Regions from separate parts of the Variovorax sp. 350MFTsu5.1 genome, predicted to be linked through region 2. Evidence: riboswitches for the same ligand, from Rfam matches in the RefSeq annotation. Region 2 holds a riboswitch; the other holds the start of a gene.
What was found. Region 2 has a riboswitch for glycine ahead of ABL843_RS04045 (D-amino acid dehydrogenase). Riboswitches for the same ligand answer to the same signal wherever they lie in the genome.
Positions count from the first base shown of each region.

Region 1: linked by a shared signal. The riboswitch ahead of gcvT (glycine cleavage system aminomethyltransferase GcvT) and the one ahead of ABL843_RS04045 (D-amino acid dehydrogenase) in region 2 are both predicted to bind glycine.

Region 1 is NZ_CP157620.1:4,216,471-4,226,284, forward strand. Features, by position in the region: gene ABL843_RS19195 (AraC family transcriptional regulator) at 7-789, opposite strand; gene ABL843_RS19200 (MFS transporter) at 888-2,075, shown strand; gene ABL843_RS19205 (hypothetical protein) at 2,157-2,615, shown strand; gene ABL843_RS19210 (hypothetical protein) at 2,729-3,277, shown strand; gene ABL843_RS19215 (YkvA family protein) at 3,327-3,737, shown strand; gene ABL843_RS19220 (DUF6506 family protein) at 4,051-4,260, shown strand; glycine riboswitch at 4,281-4,377, shown strand; glycine riboswitch at 4,390-4,503, shown strand; gene gcvT (glycine cleavage system aminomethyltransferase GcvT) at 4,549-5,721, shown strand; gene gcvH (glycine cleavage system protein GcvH) at 5,775-6,146, shown strand; gene gcvP (aminomethyl-transferring glycine dehydrogenase) at 6,315-9,230, shown strand; gene ABL843_RS19240 (hypothetical protein) at 9,265-9,519, opposite strand; gene ABL843_RS19245 (DUF3014 domain-containing protein) at 9,627-9,814, opposite strand, start outside.
Region 2 is NZ_CP157620.1:945,822-955,635, reverse strand. Features, by position in the region: gene rfbG (CDP-glucose 4,6-dehydratase) at 1-670, opposite strand, end outside; gene rfbC (dTDP-4-dehydrorhamnose 3,5-epimerase) at 720-1,271, opposite strand; gene rfbA (glucose-1-phosphate thymidylyltransferase RfbA) at 1,268-2,164, opposite strand; gene rfbD (dTDP-4-dehydrorhamnose reductase) at 2,188-3,078, opposite strand; gene rfbB (dTDP-glucose 4,6-dehydratase) at 3,075-4,151, opposite strand; glycine riboswitch at 4,269-4,366, shown strand; glycine riboswitch at 4,370-4,475, shown strand; gene ABL843_RS04045 (D-amino acid dehydrogenase) at 4,568-5,875, shown strand; gene ABL843_RS04040 (RtcB family protein) at 5,895-7,301, opposite strand; gene ABL843_RS04035 (FIST signal transduction protein) at 7,511-8,791, opposite strand; gene ABL843_RS04030 (PhaM family polyhydroxyalkanoate granule multifunctional regulatory protein) at 8,837-9,601, opposite strand; gene ABL843_RS04025 (PLP-dependent aminotransferase family protein) at 9,682-9,814, opposite strand, start outside.

The DNA of each region.
Region 1 (9,814 bases), 3.3 Mb from region 2:
CGGCGCTCAGCCCGGCCGGTGCAGGTACTGGCTCGGCGGCACGCCCAGCGTGCGCCGGAACATCGCGGTGAAGGCGCTCGGGCTCTCGTAGCCGTGGGCCAGCGCCACTTCAAGAATCGACGCACCCGCCGCCAGCCGGGGCAGGCTCAGCAGCAGCCTCGCCTGCCGGCACCACGCACCGAAGTTCATGCCCGTCTCGCGCTGGAACAGGCGCGCGAGCGTGCGGGTGTTCATGTGCAGACGCGAGGCCCAGTCGTCCAGCGTCGCGGGCAGCGAGGGGTCGCGCACCAGCTCTTCGCACAGCGCGGCCAGCCGGGCGTGGCGCGGCATCGGCACGTACAGCGAGAGCGCAGGCGCGGCCTCGATCTCGTCGAGGATCAGCTCCATCACGCGCTCGTCGCGGCCGCCCGGCGCGTAGTCCAGCGGCAGCGACACGGCCGTGACGATCAGCTCCCGCAGCAGCGCGCCGACGTGGATCACGCGGCATTCGCTGCCCAGGTCGGCCCGCGTGCCGGGTTCGACGAACACGGTGCGCATGCGCACCTCGCCCGCCATGCGGATCTGGTGCTCCATGCCGCCGGGCACCCACACGCCGCGACCGGTCGGCACCACCCAGCTGCCGGCGGCGGCGCTCACCAGCATCACGCCCGAGATCGCGTGGATGAGCTGGCCGCGCCGGTGCGTGTGCGGCGGAATGAAGGCATCGCCCGCCGGGTCGGTCGCCAGCACCGCGACGGCGCGCGGGGTCGACTCGCCGTGCTCCGGCCGGAGATCAATTTCTTTGTCCATTTCTCGACGATGCTTGCCAATTCGTAGCAGGAACATCTTCTCACGGCTTCCTACGATGCTTTTTTCCACTCCTCCCGCAAACGAAAGAAGCATCCGTCATGAACAAGCGCCGACTCGGGCTGCTCACCGGCACCCATGCCGTCAACGACCTCTACCAGGGCCTCGTGCCCGCCCTGCTGCCCTTCATGGTGCTGGAGCGCGGCTACAGCTACACGGCAGTCAGCGGCCTGATGCTGGCGGCCACGGGCCTGTCGAGCGTGGTGCAGCCCCTCTTCGGCCTGTACGCCGACCGGCACCCGCGCAGCTGGCTGGTGCCCACGGGCTTCCTTGTCGCCGCGCTGGGCGTGGTGCTGGCGGGGCTGGGCCAGAGCTACCTGCTGACCTGGATCGCGATGGCGCTGTGCGGGCTGGGCATCGCGGCCTACCACCCACCGGCCACGGTGGCGGCGCGCGCGGCCGGCGGCGGCTCGCAGAAGGCGATGAGCGTGTTCTCGGTGGGCGGCACCATCGGCGCCTCTTTCGCGCCGGTGCTGGCGGCCACCGTCGTGGGCGGCGGCAGCCTGTCGCACAGCTACCTGTTGGGCGTGCCGGCGCTGGCGATGGGCGTGGTGTGGTTCGCCGTGAACGCGCGGCGCGGCGCGGCCTCGGGCAACGCAGCAGCGGCCCGCAAGGCCGGCGACCACCTGATGAAGCCCCACAACGACTGGCGTGCCTTCGGGCTGCTGGTGGCGACCATCGTGGGCTGGTCGATTCCGTACGTCACGGTGATGTCGATGCTGTCGCTGCGCATCACGCGCGACCTGCAAGGTTCGGCCTTCCAGGGCGCGGCGGCGCTCACCATGTTCACGGCGGCGGGCGCCGTGGGCACGCTGATCGGCGGCTGGCTGGGCGACCGCATCGGGCGCATGGGCACGATTCGCGCCGGTTATCTGCTTGCACTGCCCTCGCTCGCGGGCATCGTGCTCGCCCCGAGCGCAGGATGGGCGCTTGCCTGCACCGCGCTCTTCGGCCTGTGCATGTTCCTGCCCTTCGCCGCGCAGGTGACGCTCGCGCAGGACTATCTGCCGCGCAACCCGGCCACGGCCAGCGGCATCGCGCTGGGGCTGGCGCTTTCGGTGGGCGGGCTGGTGTCGCCGCTCTTCGGCATGCTCTCGGACGCGCGCGGCCTCGGCGTGACGCTGACGGCAGTGCTCTGCGTGCTGTGCGTGGCGACGGTCTTCGCGCTGCGGCTGCGCAACCGCGCCATACAGGCGATGCCGGCCGACGCCGAGGGGGCCGCCGCCTGACAGCGACCCGGCGCATGTTCGCTGCCAGAATCGGGCGCAGGGCCGAAGGGCCGGCGAAACGACAAGGAGGGACACCGCGCCATGAATCGATTCCTGAGCTGCCTACTGGGGAGCGTGCTGCTGGCTCCGGCGGCCTTCGCCGCCGGGCCGGCAACGACGGTCGCGCCGGCAGCCGCCGCCGCACCGGCCGATCCCGCAGCAGGCATCCGCGAAGTCGAAGCCGCAGTGCGCGCCTGGGCCGCCGCATGGTCCGCACGCGACGTGGCCCGCTACCTCGCCGCCTATGCGAGCGACTTCACACCCCCGCGCGGCCAGGATCGCAAGGCATGGGAGACCGATCGCCGCACGCGCATCGAAGAGAAGGCCGCCATCAGCGTGGAGATCGACAGCCTCGTCATCAGCCTCAAGGGGCAGGCGGCCACCGCCAGCTTCCAGCAGACCTACAGCGCCGACAAGCTGCGCGAGAAGAGCCGCAAGACGCTGGAGCTGCAGCGCGTGGAGGGCCGCTGGCTCATCCGCAAGGAGAGCGCGGGCGGCTGAGGCAGGCGCCCGGACGAGGCGGGACGCAATGGCCCTGTAAGCCAAACGGTTCACGAAGGTGTCACCACTTGCAACCATGCTGCAGCCTTCGTTTCCCCAAAGCTGTGGCTGCCATGTTTCCCACCAAGACCGACAAGGCGCGCAACGAACTCCAGGGCGGACAGCGCACGCTCACCCAGCGCGAACGCGCCCTGCTGCTGATGGCCGACGGCCGGCGCTCCCTGACCGACTTCAGTCCCCTCTTCCCCAACCGCGATGAAGCCGAGCGGACGATCCAGGCGCTGATCGACAAGGGCTACCTGCAGGGCACGAAGGCCGCGGCGGCGGAAGCCGAGCCCCCCGCACAGCCCGCGCCCTCGCCCATCCCCGCCGTCGAGCCGATCCAGGTCGCCACCTCGGCCGACACCTTCGACGGCAAGCGTTCGCTGGCGACCACGCGCATGTTCCTGTTCGACATCTGCGAGCGCATGTTCGTGCGCCGCGACCCGAAGTTCGCGCTGCAGATGCGCGACGCCCTGCGCGAGGCGCGCGACCGCAACGCCATGCTGACCATCGCCGCGCTGATGCTCACCGAGATCGAGAAGACCGCGGGCGCGGAGCGCGCCGAGTCGCTGCGCGAGCGCATCGACCGGCTGCTGCCGCCGGCCGAAGTGATTCACTGAGGACTTCGATCGGGGCGATGGCCGCCACGGCCTGTGACACCATCGCCGGGTGAATTCCCCGCTTCCCGCCTCCACCTCGTTGTCCGAGCGCCTTCGCAGCTGGGCCAGGCGCCTCAAGCGCGACGGCGTCACCCTCTGGTTCGCCTGCCGGCACGCCTCCACGCCCTGGTATGCGAAGGCGCTGGGTGTTTTCGTGGTGGCCTATGCGCTCAGCCCGATCGACCTGATCCCCGACTTCATTCCGGTGCTGGGCTACGTCGACGACGTGCTGCTGCTGCCGGGGCTGATCTGGCTCACGATCCGGCTGATTCCCGCGTCCGTGCTCGCCGAATGCCGCGAGCGGGCCGATGCCTGGATGCAAAGCTCGGGCTCGAGGCCGACCAGCCGCTGGGGCGCCGCGCTGGTCGTGGCCGTGTGGATCGCGGTCGCCGCAGGGGCGTGGTACCTGTGGGTGCGCTGAGCGCATCGAGAAGATGGTCGTTGCGGAGCGCGCCGAATCGCTGCGAATGAAAAGCCGGCCGACGCCAGCGGCTTCGGCATTGCTTCACCGTGTCCGACCGTACATCGGACATCTGGAACCGGTGGTCATGAATCTTGCGGATGCGAAGCGCTGCAAGGTGTACGCTGAACCGAGCAAGCAGCCGCCAGAGGCACCGCTTGCCTCAACGCTCATCAATGCATAAAGGGAGAACAAGCCCATGGCTCTCACAAGTTTCGGATTCATCGTGACGGGAGACCGATTTGTCCAGCATCAGGGAACAGACAAGTTCCGAATGAAGGTCGTAGGAGTCGCAACCGCCTCCGAAGGTATCGAGGTTGCGCAGGAGATGGTTCGGGAAGGTGTACAGCTCATCGAACTCTGCGGCGGATTCAGCCCCGTGTGGGCGGGCAAGATCATCGAGGCCATCGACTACGCCGTGCCCGTTGGCGTGGTCGCGTACGGGCCGGAGTCGATCGACTCGATGCACCGTCTGTTCTCCTAGCGATACCCGATCAACTACACTCTCGAAAGTCAGGAGAGAGCCCCGCATGCCGGGGCCGCCGAAGGCGCAGGGGGCTGTTTCCCCCGAACGCTCAGGCAAAAGGACTGACGAGGCGCCGGTGAAAACCGGCGTTTCCTTGCTGGAGAGAGGCCGCCGCATCCAAAACAGGAGCAGCGGCCCACCGAAGGAGCAAACCCCGATCGTGGGGCGAATCTCTCAGGTAAAGCGGACAGCAGGGGTGGCCCATGGCTTGCGTCATGGATTTCGACTGCCCCTTTGGAGTGCCCCGTGGCCGCTTCTTCCGCCCCCGCTACCGAACTTCTCAAGACGCCGCTGTATGACCTCCACCTGGAGCTGGGCGCCCGCATGGTGCCCTTCGCCGGCTATTCGATGCCGGTCCAGTACCCGGCCGGCCTGATGGCCGAGCACAAGCACACCCGCGACGCGGCCGGCCTGTTCGACATCTCCCACATGGGTCAATTGCGCCTGGTCGGCCCCGACGCCGCGGCCGCCTTCGAGACCCTGATGCCCGTCGACGTGATCGACCTGCCCGCCGGCAAGCAGCGCTACGGCCTGCTGCTGAACGACGAGGGCGGCATCCTCGACGACCTGATGTTCTTCAACGAGGGCAACGGCTCGATCTTCGTGATCGTCAACGGCGCCTGCAAGGTGGCCGACATCGCGCACATCCAGCAGAAGATCGGCTCGCGCTGCGAGGTGCGCCCCCTGCCCGACCACGCGCTGCTCGCGCTGCAGGGCCCGCAGGCCGCGGCCACGCTGGCGCGGCTGTCGCCCGGCATCGAGCGCTTCGTGTTCATGACGGGCGGCGCGGTGCAGATCGACGGCATTGCGGCCTTCGTCACCCGCAGCGGCTACACCGGCGAAGACGGCTTCGAGATCTCGGTGGCCGCATCCGACGCCGAGCGCCTCGCCCGCCTGCTGCTGGCCCAGCCCGAGGTCAAGCCCATCGGCCTGGGCGCGCGCAATTCGCTGCGGCTCGAAGCGGGCCTTTGCCTCTACGGCAACGACATCGACACCACCACCACACCCGTCGAAGCCTCGCTCAACTGGGCGATGCAGAAGGTGCGCCGCGCGGGCGGTGCGCGCGAGGGCGGCTTTCCGGGCGCAGCGAAGGTGCTGGCGCAGCTCTCCGCAGCCACTGCAGGCGCGGCCGGCCACACCGACCACGACACGCTGAAGCGCAAGCGGGTGGGCCTGGTGGCGCTGGAGCGCATTCCGGTGCGCGACGGCACGGTGCTGCAGTCTTTCGAAGGCCAGGACATCGGCCTCGTCACCAGCGGCCTGCTCGGCCCCACGGCCGACCGCTGCATCGCCATGGGCTACGTGGCCACCGCCTTCGCCGAGCCCGGCACGCGCGTGCAGGCCATCGTGCGCGGCAAGCCGGTGCCGATGGAAGTGTCGACCATGCCCTTCGTGCCCACCCGCTACTACCGCGGCTGACCGGCTAGGCTCTGCACCCCCGATCCATTTTTTCCACGAGGAGTTTTTCCACCATGAGCATCAAGTACACCAAGGACCACGAATGGGTGTCGGCCGAAGGCGACGCGGCCACCGTCGGCATCACCGTGCACGCGCAGGACGCGCTGGGCGACGTGGTGTTCGTCGACCTGCCCGAAGTCGGCAAGACCTTCGCCCAGGGCGAAGTCGCCGGTGTCGTCGAATCGGTGAAGGCCGCCGCCGACGTGTTCATGCCCGTCTCGGGCGAGATCACCGAAGTGAACGAAGCGCTGCGCGCCGACCCCTCTCTCGCCAACAGCGACCCGCTGGCCGCCGGCTGGTTCTTCAAGGTCAAGCTGAGCGACCCCTCGCAGCTCGACGCGCTGCTGGACGCGGCCTCGTACGACAAGTTCGCTGCCGAATCCTGATCCTCGAAATCGGACAGCCGAACGCAGAAGGAATACAAAAACTACGCAGAAGTCGCAGAAGAAACCGAATCATCTTTTGGTTTTCCTTCTGCGACCTCTGCGAAACCTTCGCGACTTCTGCGTTCTGACCCCGCTTCCCCGCCCCAAGCTCTTATCAACAGCACTGCCATGTCGAAGCCCGCTGCCCTCCCCACCCTGCAAGAACTCGAGAACGCCGAAGAATTCATTGCCCGCCACATCGGCATCGACGCGGCGGACGAGGCGCGCATGCTGCCGGCGATCGGGTCGGAAACGCGCGCGGAGCTGATCGACGGCATCGTGCCCGCCGCCATCCGCCGCTCGAAGCCGATGCGCCTGCCCGCGCCGGTCACCGAAGCCGATGCGCTGGCCGAGCTGAAGGCGATGGCATCGAAGAACAAGGTGTTCCGCAACTTCATCGGCCAAGGCTACTACGGCAACCACACGCCGGGCGTGATCCTGCGCAACATCCTCGAGAACCCCGCCTGGTACACCGCCTACACGCCCTACCAGGCCGAGATCTCGCAGGGCCGCATGGAAGCCCTGCTCAACTTCCAGACGATGGTGTGCGACCTCACGGGCATGGCCATCGCCAACGCCTCGATGCTCGACGAAGCCACGGCCGCCGCCGAGGCCATGACGCTGGCCAAGCGCAGCGTGAAAAGCAAGAGCAACGTGTTCCTCGTCTCGGGCGACTGCCATCCGCAGACCATCGAAGTCATCAAGACCCGCGCCGCGCCGCTGGGCATCGAGGTCAAGGTGAGCACCGTGTCGGAAACGCTGCCGCACCTGATGGTGAGCGGCGCCTTCTTCGGCGTGCTCGCGCAGTACCCCGCCACCACCGGCCATGTGCACGACCTGCGCCCGCTTGCGGGCCATGCGCACCAGTGCGACGCCGCCTTCATCGTCGCGGCCGACCTGCTGGCGCTGACGCTGCTCGCGCCTCCGGGCGAATGGGGCGCCGACATCGTGTGCGGCACCACGCAGCGCTTCGGCATGCCGCTTTGCAACGGTGGCCCGCACGCCGCCTACCTGGCCTGCCGCGACGAGTTCAAGCGCTCGCTGCCGGGCCGCCTGGTGGGCGTGAGCGTCGACACGCACGGCCAGCCGGCCTACCGCCTCGCGCTGCAGACGCGCGAGCAGCACATCCGCCGCGAGAAGGCCACTTCCAACATCTGTACCGCGCAGGTGCTGCCGGCCGTGGTGGCCAGCATGTACGCCGTGTACCACGGCCCCGACGGCCTCACCCGCATCGCGCAGCGCGTGGCCGCGCTCACCGCCGTGCTGGCCAAGGGCCTCTCGCAGATGGGCCGCGAACCCGTGAACGCCACCGCGTTCGACTCTCTGACCATCCGCACCGGCGAAGACACGCAGGCGATCATCGAGCGCGCGCAGGCGGCCGGCGTCAACCTGCGCCAGCGCCTGCAGCAGCACCTGGGCATCTCGCTGGACGAGACCAGCACGCGCGCCGACGTCGAGACGCTGTGGACCCTGTTCGCGCCCGCCGGCACGAAGGCGCCGCGCTTCGACGATCTTTCGGGCAGCACCGTGCCGCTGATCCCCGAAGACCTGCGCCGCACCAGCGCGTTCCTCACGCACCCGGTGTTCAACACGCACAAGAGCGAGACGGCGATGCTGCGCTACATCCGCAGCCTGTCGGACAAGGATCTGGCGCTCGACCGCAGCATGATCCCGCTGGGCAGCTGCACCATGAAGCTCAACGCGACCAGCGAGATGATCCCCATCACCTGGCCCGAGTTCGCCAACATCCACCCCTTCGCGCCGGCCGACCAGCTGCAGGGCTACGCCCAGCTCGACGCCCAGCTGCGTGCCTGGCTGTGCGAGGCGACCGGCTACGCGGGCATCAGCCTGCAGCCCAATGCGGGCTCGCAGGGCGAGTACGCGGGCCTGCTGGCCATCAAGTCCTTCCATGAGGCCAAGGGCCAGGGCCGTCGCAACATCTGCCTGATTCCGTCTTCCGCGCACGGCACCAATCCGGCCAGCGCGCAGATGGTGGGCCTGCAGGTGGTGGTGACGGCCTGCGACGCGCAGGGCAACGTCGACATCGACGACCTCAAGCGCGCCTGCGAGAAGCACAGCGCCAACCTGGCCGCGGTGATGATCACCTACCCCAGCACCCACGGCGTGTTCGAGACCCGCGTGAAGGAGCTGTGCGAACTGGTGCATGAACATGGCGGCCGCGTGTACGTGGACGGTGCCAACATGAACGCGCTGGTCGGCGTGGCCGCGCCGGGCGAGTTCGGCGGCGACGTGAGCCACCTGAACCTGCACAAGACCTTCTGCATTCCGCACGGCGGCGGCGGCCCCGGCGTGGGCCCGGTCTGCGTGGTGGAAGACCTCGTGCCCTACCTGCCGGGCCATGCCACGGCCGGCGTGGCGTCGAACGGCGTGGGCGCGGTGTCGGCCGCGCCGCTGGGCAATGCGGCCGTGCTGCCGATCAGCTGGATGTACTGCCGCATGATGGGCGCCAAGGGCCTGCAGGCCGCGACCGAGACGGCCATCCTGAGCGCCAACTACATCAGCGCGCGCCTGAAGGACCACTACCCGACGCTATATTCCAGCCCCAACGGCCACGTCGCGCACGAGTGCATCCTGGACCTGCGCCCGCTCAAGGACACCAGCGGCGTCACCGCAGAGGACGTAGCCAAGCGCCTGATCGACTACGGCTTCCACGCGCCCACGCTGAGCTTCCCCGTGCCCGGCACGCTGATGGTGGAGCCCACCGAAAGCGAGCCGCTGGCCGAGCTCGACCGTTTCATCGACGCGATGATCGCCATCCGCGGCGAGATCCGCCGCATCGAGGAAGGCGTCTGGCCGAAGGAGGACAACCCGCTCAAGCACGCGCCGCACACGGCCGCGAGCCTGCTGGGCACCGAGTGGAGCCACCCCTACTCGCGCGAACTCGGCGCCTTCCCGCTGGCCGAGCTCAAGAACGCCAAGTACTGGCCGCCGGTCGGCCGCGTCGACAACGTCTACGGCGACCGCAACCTGTTCTGCAGCTGCGTGCCGGTGAGCGAGTACAGCGAGGAAGCCGAAGAGGCCTGAGCGAAGTGACCGAAGGAAAGGAAGCCGCGTCCTTCTATGACGAAGGGTCGCGGCGGTAGGTCGCCCACTTCACGGTGAGGATGTCGGCCGCGATCTTCGCGGCATTGACGCCCGCATAGGCCTCCGACGGATCGAACATGAATGCCTCGCGGTAACGTTTGATCTGCGCGTAGTCCCGGTCGAAGGTCATCGGGCCCATGAGTTCGGCGGGGTCTGTGCCCGCGGGAAGCGCAAGGAATTTCTCCGAATCGGTGGCACTCTGGTAGAGGTCGACGCTCATCTGGTTCATACGGTTGTCCTCCGGAGCTTGGGTTTCGGCAACCAAGCCTCCGCGACAACCGCAGGGCATGCAATCGGTGTGCGCCTACACGGAGCGCCGGAAGAACGCCCGCTGCGTCAGGGCTGCTTCTTCCTGGCCACGTCGCCCGTGGCCACCTGCTCGCGGAAGGCGCGCATGGCGGCCTTCACCTTGCGCTCGTTCTCCAGGCCCATGCGCACCATGATCTTCTGGCCCGACGACATGGCCTCCAGCTGCGGATCGGCGTACTCGTAACGCACCCACGGGCGCTGCGAGGGAACGTCGC
Region 2 (9,814 bases):
TCGCGCTCACGACGCTGCGAACGAAATCGGGAATGAGCCGATCCTCGGACCAGTCGCCACCGCCGACTATGTTGCCGCCACGCGCCGTGGCGATCGCAGGCCCCTTGCCCTCGGCGAAGGGGTAGGACGCGGCATAGCTCTGGATCACCATCTCGGCGGAAGCCTTCGAAGCGCTATAGGGGTCCTTGCCTCCCAGCGGGTCGTTCTCCCGATAGGGCCACGGCCACTCGTTGTTGCGATAAACCTTGTCCGTGGTCACGCAGACCACGCCACGCACACCGCCCGTGACACGGGCCGCTTCAAGCACATGCGCTGTGCCCTGAGCGTTGACCAGGAACGTCCTCAGCGGCTCGCGATACGAACGACGCACCAGCGGTTGCGCGGCGAGGTGAAGGACCAGCTCGGGTTTGAAAGCCTGCATCGCGGCGAGGAGCCGTTCGTAGTCGACGATGTCGCCCAGCGTACCCGGCACATCTTTCTCAAGCCCGGCTGCGGCAAACAGCGAGGGCGTTGTCTCCGGCGGCAGCGAATAGCCTTCGACGATAGCCCCGATCGACTGCAGCCACAGGCAGGCCCATCCACCCGTGAAACCGGTGTGGCCCGTCACAAAAACCCGGCGGCCACGTAAATCTTTCTCAAATTCCGCCATATCAGTCATTTTTTTGTTCATTCCCCATCAACAAGCTCATTCAATCAGCATGCAACGCGCGGCAAGGACATCAGTTCTCGAAAAGCTCCGCCTGGTCTATCGAATGCCCCGCCAGATCCTTCGCGGAGAGGATCGGTGCAATCCCGATATCGGGCCACCGGATACCTATGGTCTTGTCGTCCCATCGGATGGCCCGTTCGTGCGCGGGCGCGTAGTAGTCAGTAGTCTTGTAGAGGAAATCCGCTGATTCGCTAAGTACCAGGAAACCGTGCGCAAAACCTTCGGGCACCCACAATTGCTTGTGGTTGTCTTCCGTGAGTTCGACGCCCACCCACTGGCCGAAAGTCGATGAGGAGCGGCGAATGTCCACGGCCACGTCGAACACGGCGCCACGCGCTACGCGCACCAGCTTGCCCTGTGTTTGCGCCAGCTGATAGTGCAATCCGCGCAAGACACCCTTGGCCGAACGCGAGTGATTGTCCTGGACGAACTCGACATGCCGACCCACAGCCTCGTCGAAGGCCTTGCCGTTGAAACTCTCGTAGAAGAAACCTCGTGCATCGCCGAAAACCTTCGGCTCGATGACCAGCACATCAGGAATCGCGGTCGGTATCGCCTTCACGAACGGACCTCCTCACCGAGTAGATGCTTCAGGTACTTTCCGTACCCACTCTTGGCCAACGGTGCCGCAAGCTTCTCGAGCTGTTCGCCCGTGATGAACCCATTGCGCCACGCGATCTCTTCCGGACACGCAATCTTCAACCCCTGCCGATGCTCCAGCGTCGCAATGAACTGCCCCGCTTCCAGCAGGCTGTCGTGCGTCCCGGTATCGAGCCAAGCGTAACCGCGCTGCATGATCTGCACATTGAGCTGATCGCGGTCCAGGTACGCCTGGTTGACGGCGGTGATCTCGAGCTCGCCGCGCGCGCTCGGCTTCACCGCCTTCGCGATGTCCACCACCTGGTTGTCATAGAAGTACAGACCGGTGACCGCATAGCTGCTCTTGGGCTTCAGCGGCTTCTCTTCGATGCTGCTCGCCTTGCCATTGCCGTCGAACGCAACGACGCCGTAGCGCTCCGGATCCTGGACGTGATAGGCGAACACGGTGGCACCGGAAGTCTTCGCATCCGCATCGGCCAGCAGGTGCACGAAGTCGTGCCCGTAATAGATGTTGTCGCCCAGCACCAGCGCACTCGGCGAGTTCCCGACGAACTCGTCGCCGATGATGAAGGCTTGCGCGAGCCCGTCCGGGCTCGGCTGCACTGCGTACTGCAGGTTGATACCCCACTGGCTGCCATCCCCTAGCAGTTGCTGGAAGCGCGGTGTGTCCTGCGGCGTGCTGATGATCAGGATGTCGCGCATGCCGCCGAGCATCAAGGTGGTGAGCGGGTAGTAGATCATCGGCTTGTCGTACACGGGCAGGAGTTGCTTGCTCATCGCCAGCGTGGCCGGATGCAGGCGCGTGCCCGAACCACCGGCCAGGATGATGCCCTTGCGTTGCGTCGTCTTGGTCATGCTCTTTCTTCTCGTGGGATTCTTCAAAGGATCTCGCGCAGCATGCGCGCGACGCCTTCCTGCCATGGGGGCAGGCGCAGGCCGAACGTGGTCTGCAGCTTGCTGGTATCGAGGCGCGAGTTGTGCGGGCGCTTCGCGGGCGTCGGGAATGCGCTGGTCGGCACGGGCTCGACGGCGTCGGGCCCGGCCTTGAGTTCGACGCCGGCCTGCTGCGCCATTTCGAGCACGAAGCGCGCGTAGCCGTACCACGTCGTTTCGCCGCCGGCGATCGCGTGATAGAGGCCGACCTTGGAGGGCTCCTGCAGCGTCGCGCGGATAGCGTGCGCCGTGACGTCGGCCAATAGCTCCGCGCCGGTGGGCGCACCGAACTGGTCGTCGATGACAGTCAGCTTGTCGCGCTCCTTCGCCAAGCGCAGCATGGTCTTGGCGAAGTTGCCGCCGCGCGCGGCGTACACCCAGCTGGTGCGGAAGATCAGGTGCCTGGCGCAGTGCCGGGCCACCAGTTGTTCGCCTTCGAGCTTGGTGCTGCCGTACACGCTGAGGGGGCCGGTCGCATCGCCTTCCTTCCACGGCATGGTGCCGCTGCCATCGAAGACGTAGTCGGTCGAGTAGTGGACCATCAGCGCGCCGATCTTCTGGGCCGCCTCGGCCACCACGCCGGGCGACGTGGCGTTGAGCTTGCGCGCTAACTCGGGTTCGCTCTCGGCCTTGTCGACGGCGGTGTGTGCCGCTGCATTGACGATCACGTCGGGGCGCACCTTGAGCACCGTGTCGGCGAGTTCCTCGGGCCGGCAGAAATCCGCATGGAAATCGGTGCTGTCGAAGTCGAGCGCGACCAGTTCACCGAGCGGCGCCAGGCTGCGCTGCAGTTCCCAGCCGACCTGGCCGCCCTTGCCCAGCAGCAGCAGCTTCATGCCACGGCCTTCGCGTTGTTGTCGTACTGCTTCTCGACCCATTCGCGGTACGCGCCGCTTTGCACGTTGCGCACCCATTCGCTGTTCGCGAGATACCACTCGACGGTCTTGCGGATGCCGGTGTCGAAGGTTTCGGCGGGCTTCCAGCCGAGTTCGCGCTCGAGCTTGCGCGCGTCGATGGCGTAGCGGCGGTCGTGGCCGGGACGGTCGGTGACGTAGGTGATCTGTTCCTTGTACGGCTTGCCGTCGGCGCGGGGGCGCAGTTCGTCGAGCAGGGCGCAGACTGTGTTGACGATCTCGATGTTGGGCTTCTCGTTCCAGCCGCCGACGTTGTAGGTCTCGCCGAGCTTGCCGGCTTCGAGAACGCGGCGGATGGCGCTGCAGTGGTCCTTCACGTAGAGCCAGTCGCGCACCTGCATGCCGTCGCCGTACACGGGCAGGTTCTTGCCGGCCAGCGCGTTGACGATCATCAGCGGGATCAGCTTCTCGGGGAAATGGAACGGGCCGTAGTTGTTCGAGCAGTTGGTGGTGAGCACCGGCAGGCCGTAGGTGTGGTGCCAGGCGCGCACGAGGTGGTCGCTGGCGGCCTTGCTGGCCGAATAGGGGCTGTTGGGCTCGTACTTGTTCTCTTCGGTGAAGGCCGGGTCGGTCTTGGAGAGCGAACCGTAGACCTCGTCGGTCGAGACGTGCAGGAAGCGGAAGGCCGACTTCTGCTCGGCCGGCAGTGCGCCCCAGAAGCCGCGCACCGATTCAAGCAGGCGGAAGGTGCCGAGCACGTTGGTCTGCACGAAGTCCTCGGGGCCGTGGATCGAGCGGTCCACATGCGACTCGGCGGCGAAGTTGACCACGGCGCGGGGCTTGTGCTCGGCGAGCAGGCGGTCGATCAGGGCGCTGTCGCCGATGTCGCCCTGCACGAAGATGTGCTTGGGGTTGCCCTTGAGAGACGCGAGGGTCTCGAGGTTGCCGGCGTAGGTCAGCTTGTCGAGATTAACGACGGGCTCGTCGCTGTTCGCGATCCAGTCGAGTACGAAGTTGGCGCCAATGAAGCCGGCGCCGCCGGTAACCAGGATCATGAAGTCCCCTGCAGTTATGTGGAACGATCGCCGTCCGGCAGATCAACAGGTGATTATCCCATTGGCCCAAGGGAGAGAATCCAGAGGTTGGCGCCCGAGCAGGCTCCGCCTACAATCGCCTCCACTGCAGGAGAGCGGGCCACCCGGTGGCCCTACCGAAGGCGCAAACTCCCATAAACGCTCAGGTCGGCCTCGCAAGGGCCTGTACTGCAACAACTGAAACGCCGTCTGGAGAGCCGCCACGCCATGTGGCGCACCGAAGGAGCAAACCCTCTGCGGGCGCAGCGGGTGAATCTCTCAGGTACCGAGGACAGGGGGAGCGGCAACTTGGACTGCGGTCGTCCGGTTGTTTTTGCTATTCATTCAATAGCAATCCACGCCCGCCGTTCAAGCGCTGCAACCTCAAGGTACTTGAAATGCGCGTGATCGTCCTCGGCGCCGGCCTGCTCGGCGTGACTTCGGCTTACTACCTCCAGCAACTCGGCCACGAAGTGACCGTGATCGACCGGCAGGCCACCCCGGCCGCCGAAACCAGCTTCGCCAACGGCGGGCAGATCTCCGTCAGCCATGCCGAACCCTGGGCCAACCCCAGCGCGCCGCTGAAGGTGCTGCAATGGCTGGGCAAGGAAGACGCCCCGCTGCTCTTCCGCATGCGCGCCGACATGCGTCAGTGGCTCTGGGGCCTGCAGTTCCTGCGCGAATGCACGCCGGCGCGCACCCGCCACAACATCGAACAGATCGTTCGTCTGGGCACATACAGCCGTTCGATGTTGCAACAGTTGCGCCGCGACACCGGCCTCAGCTACGACCAGCGCACCCAGGGCATCCTCCACTTCTACACGACGCAGAAGGAGTTCGACGGTGCTCTCGAGCCCGCCGAGCAGATGCGCACCCTGGGCTGCGAGCGCCGCGTCATCTCGGCCGACGAGGCCGTGAAGATCGAGCCCGCCCTCGCCCACATCCGCCCCAAGCTGGCCGGCGCCACCTACACGGCCGAGGACGAATCCGGCGACGCCAACCGCTTCGCGCGCGAACTCGTCGGGCTGGCCGCCGCCGCGGGCGTGAAGTTCCTGATGAGCCACACCGTCACCGCGCTGCGCGAGGCCGGCGGCAGCATCGACCACGTCGAGGCCACCGACAGCGAAGGCCGCTTCCAGCGCATCCGCGGCGACGCCTTCGTGCTAGCGATGGGCTCGCTGAGCCCGCTCTACGCCGCGCCCCTCGGCATCCGGCTGCCGATCTACCCGGCCAAGGGCTACTCGGTGACGCTGCCCGTCAGGGACGCCTCCAAGGCCCATCAGGTCTCGCTGACGGATGACGAATTCAAGCTCGTCTTCTCGCGCTACACCTCGGCTTCGGGCGACCGCTTGCGCATCGCCGGCACCGCCGAGCTCAACGGCTACGACCGCGACCTCAACCGCGTGCGCTGCGAGGCCATCGTGCGCCGCGTCGAAGAACTCTTCCCCGGCGCCGGCGACACCACCCAGGCCCAGTTCTGGACCGGCCTGCGCCCCGCCACGCCGAGCAATGTCCCGCTGATCGGCAAGACGAAGCTGCCGAACCTGTTCCTGAACACCGGCCACGGCACCCTGGGCTGGACGCACGCCTGCGGCTCGGGCAAGTCGATCGCGCGGATCGTGAGCGGGCTGGAGCCGGAGGTGGATTTCGCGTTCACGGGGATGCCTGCGCCCAAGCTGCGCGTTCCGCAGCCCGCCCTGAGCTGACGAGCCGGCAGGCCCCGGATCACGCCTTGAAGGTGATCCAGGGCCTGAGCCGCACCGCGCATCGAATCAGCCCGGCGCGCTCCTGTGCGTCGATCACCTCGCCGATCGGCTTGTAGGCCTGCGGAGCCTCCTCGATCCGGCGCTCCTCGCGCAAGGTCACGCATTGCCAGCTGGCCTGGGGGTCGGCGGGCGCTGGCCGCATCGCGCGCACCTGTTGCCGGCGCATCCGTCGGCCGGCACCGTGGCTGCACGACCAGAGCCAGTCCTCGTGCCCGAGCCCGGAGGCCAGATAAGAGTAGTCGCCCATCGAGCCCGGAATGAGCGCCAAGTCGCCCGCGTTCGCCGGCGTCGCTCCCTTGCGGTGGATGTTCATGCCGTGTTCCCGCAGCACGACGTTGTGCGGCACGTCCACCACCAGCTTCGACGACGCGGCGCCGAGCAGTTCGGCGAAATCCTTCCGCACCAGCTCGGCCAGCACGACCCGGTTGGCCCACGCGTAGCGCGCCGCCACGCCCATGGCCTCCAGGTATTCGTCGGCCAGCGGCCCCGCCAGACCATAGAGACCGCTCTTCGGATGGCGCAAGCCCTTGGGCCATTCGTCGCGGGCACGGTCCATCCAGCGGCCACCCACATGGAACCCGATGTCGCGCGAGCCGCTGTGGATCATCACGACCACATCTCCTGTCTTCAGGCCCGCACGGTAGGCCTCGTGGCGGTCCAGGACATGGTCGACCACCTGCAGCTCCACGAAATGGTTGCCGCTGCCCGGTGTGCCGAGGCAGGGGTCGCGGAACACCTCGTGGCGGCCGCCGGTGTAGGCCTCGGGTGCGTGCCGCGCACTGCCGCCGAAGTTTGCGAGGCCGATGCAGGCATCGAGCTCGGCCTGCATCCGGTCGCGGTCGCACGACGACCACAGCCCGCCGCTGCGCACCGCCTCCAGGAAGGCCGAGGGGCCCACGTCGAACAACGCCCTGAACGCCGCCGTGTGCACCGGCACGTCGCGGCCGTTGTCGAGCAGGCTGCGCGTGAGCCGCTCGACCAGCCGCGTCTTGTGCGGAGCCACCTGGTCGAGCGTGAGCCCGGTGGTCAGCAGCCGCATGCCGCAGTTGATGTCGGTGCCCACCGCCGCCGGAATGACGAAGTCGGGATCGGTCGCGACGACGCTGCCGACGGGCGCGACGGAGCCCGGGTGGAAGTCGGGCGTCGCGCAGGCCTTGCACACTCCCTTCCCACCGTTGGGCGAGCGCACGCTGGCGAATGCCAGCAACTGGTTCACCGCCTTCTCTTCCAGCGGAAGGCTGGGCGGCAGGAGCACCGTGGCCTGCGAGGCCTCATGGTGCAGGTGATAGACGCCGTCGCGGTAGTCGACGGCAATGCCGGCGCGCGAGAAGGCACGCTGGAGTCTCGAGAAACGAGGATCGCTCATGGCTGCTGTTCCATTCGGGAAACCATGTCGGTTTCCTGCCTCGTCGCACTTTGCGTGGCGAGGCGAAAAAGATCGGCCGCGCTCGCGGGAGACGCGATGCGCGGCTGGCTCTTTCTTGCAGCAGCAGAGATTCAAGAAAGCGGGCGGATTCTAGCGACGCATCCTCCCGCCGAAAACTCGCCCGTCGCTTTTTCGCGTCGGGCGCCGGGTCAGTCGGGCGCAGTGAAAACCGTCAACACTCCCGTATACCCATACAGATGGTGCCGCGCGATCTCCCCCGCGGCGAAGAAGCCCACCAGCGGCACATCGCCCAGCGCGTGGCGCACGATCTGCAGCTCCGCCCCCGGCGCGCCGAAGTGCGGGCCGCCGCGGCCGGAGCAGCTCACGTACACGGCCCCAGCGATGCGGCGCGCCGGATGCGGCGCGGCTTCGGCCTCACCTGCCGCCACGGCGCGCGCGGTGGCCAGCGTCTGTTCCTCGGGCTCCAGTTCCTCGCGGATCTCCGCGCAGATGCGCATCAGGTCGGCGCGCGCGGCCTGGGCGTTGCGGCGGCAGAAGGTCAGGCGCATGCCGGCCTCCGCGGTGTCGGCGATGGCGATGCCGCGCCGCGTGGGGTCGAGTCCGATGATGTGGCGCACGAGCACGTCGGCGCCCAGGTCGCCGGTGCGGCGGATGCCGTCGCTGCCCGCATCGGCCAAGCCGACCAGCGTGTTGCGCACCGCGTCGATGGCCTCCTGCGGACGTTCGAGCGACACCTGCAGGTCGGCCAGCAGCACGTCGAGGGCGGGCTCGCCGTCGAGCTTGAGCAGCAGGTTGCCGTCGGCCTCGGTGATCTCGCGTTCGCGCACCGCGCCCGAGCGCAGCGGCTGGCAGCCCTGGGTGACGCGCGACACCAGCCGCACGCCCTCGCCGAAGACCACGCCCGAGAGCCCGCCCGAGAACACGCCGCCGGCGGCACCGTGGCCGCGGATGTTGCCGTTGCCGCCGACCGCGAACTGCAGCGCGCCGCCGCGTCCCGACGAGAGTCCGCCGAACAGGTAGCCGGTGTCGGTGCGCCCGGCCATTTCCCCGATCAGCTCGGCCAGGTCGGGCGTGGCGGGGTCGGCGTGCACCAGCGCCGTGTGCGCCTCGAAGCCGCTCATTTCCGAATTGCCCAAAGGCGCGACGCCGGAGAACACGCGGTACTGGTCGCTCGGCAGGGCGCAGAGCATCAGCGTCATGCCGGGTTCGTCGAAGTACTCGGCGTTGTTGGCCGACACGCCGATGCCGACCGTGCCGGACCAGTCGGTCACCTCGGGCAGTTCGGCGCTCAGGTGATCGAGGATGTCCTGCGCGTCGTTCGCGTAGTGGTCGGTGATGTAGAGCAGCCCGAGCGTGGGCGCGGAGGCGTAGTCGGGCAGCGCCATCTGCGCCCGCAGCTGGGCGAGCACGAGGCCCGCCGCCATTCGCCATTGCGGATGGGTGGCATGGCCGGAGGGAAACAATTTCATGATGCGTGCCAACCCGTTCTGAAATAGATGGATGTGTGCAGGACGTCAGCGTCGCGCGGAGGTTCGCTTGCGCGCGGCGGTCGACGCCTTCTTCTTCGCGGCCGGTGCCACAGCCTTCTTTGCTGCAGGGGCGGGCTTGCGGGCCGCCGCCGGCTTGCTGCCGATGACCGAGCCGACCGCATCGGCCAGCGGCTGGGCCATGGCCGGCACCTTCAGCTGGGCCGCATCCTGCAGCGCCGTGCTGGCGATCTGCTGGAACTGCTCGGTCAGCGAGCCCCACCACTGCATCGGGTCGACCACGCCAGCGCCCTGGGCGGCCGCGGCTTTCGCCCTGGAGGCGGCCGGCTTGCGGCTGGCCTTCTTGGGCGGGGGAGCGGCTTCTTCGACTTCCTCCTCGGGCGCCTCCTCGTCCTCGATGTCCTCGGGTTCGGGCTCCGGCGCGGCCTTGGCGGGAGCGGGCGTTACGGCAGCCGCGGCGGCGGTCGCCTGCCGGGTGAAAGCGCTGGCGATGTCTTCCATGCGCACATTCATGCCGCGCAAGGTCGACAGCGTCATCTTCTGCACTTCCAGCGCCTGGATGGTGGCCTTCAGAGCATGGCCGTTCTGCTCCAGCCAGTACTGCACCGTCTTGAGTTCCTGGATGCGCTTGTCGACCTCCTCCACGCTCAGCGTGGGCGCCACCCAGCTCGCCAGGCTCGGGATGCCCGGCACCGAACCGTTGCCCGAGGCCGCGCCGCCGGCGAGGTTTTTCAGGAAATCGAATCCGGGAACGAACTGGCTGAAGTCGAAGGGCTTGCTGGCGTTGCTCATGCGGGAGGTCTCCTGGGGTGCCGGGTATGGGTTTTCTTGTGCTGCCAGCTTACTCCAAGCCTCCGGGCTTTTAGCGTCCGTCAGAGCTCGCTTCTGACCTTGCTGAAGACTTTCCAGAAGGCGGCGTCCTGCGAGGTCGCGAAGTTGATCCGCATCATGGTGCTCGGCGGCCGGCGCGCATGGAAGAGCGACCCCGGCGCCAGCAGGTAGCCC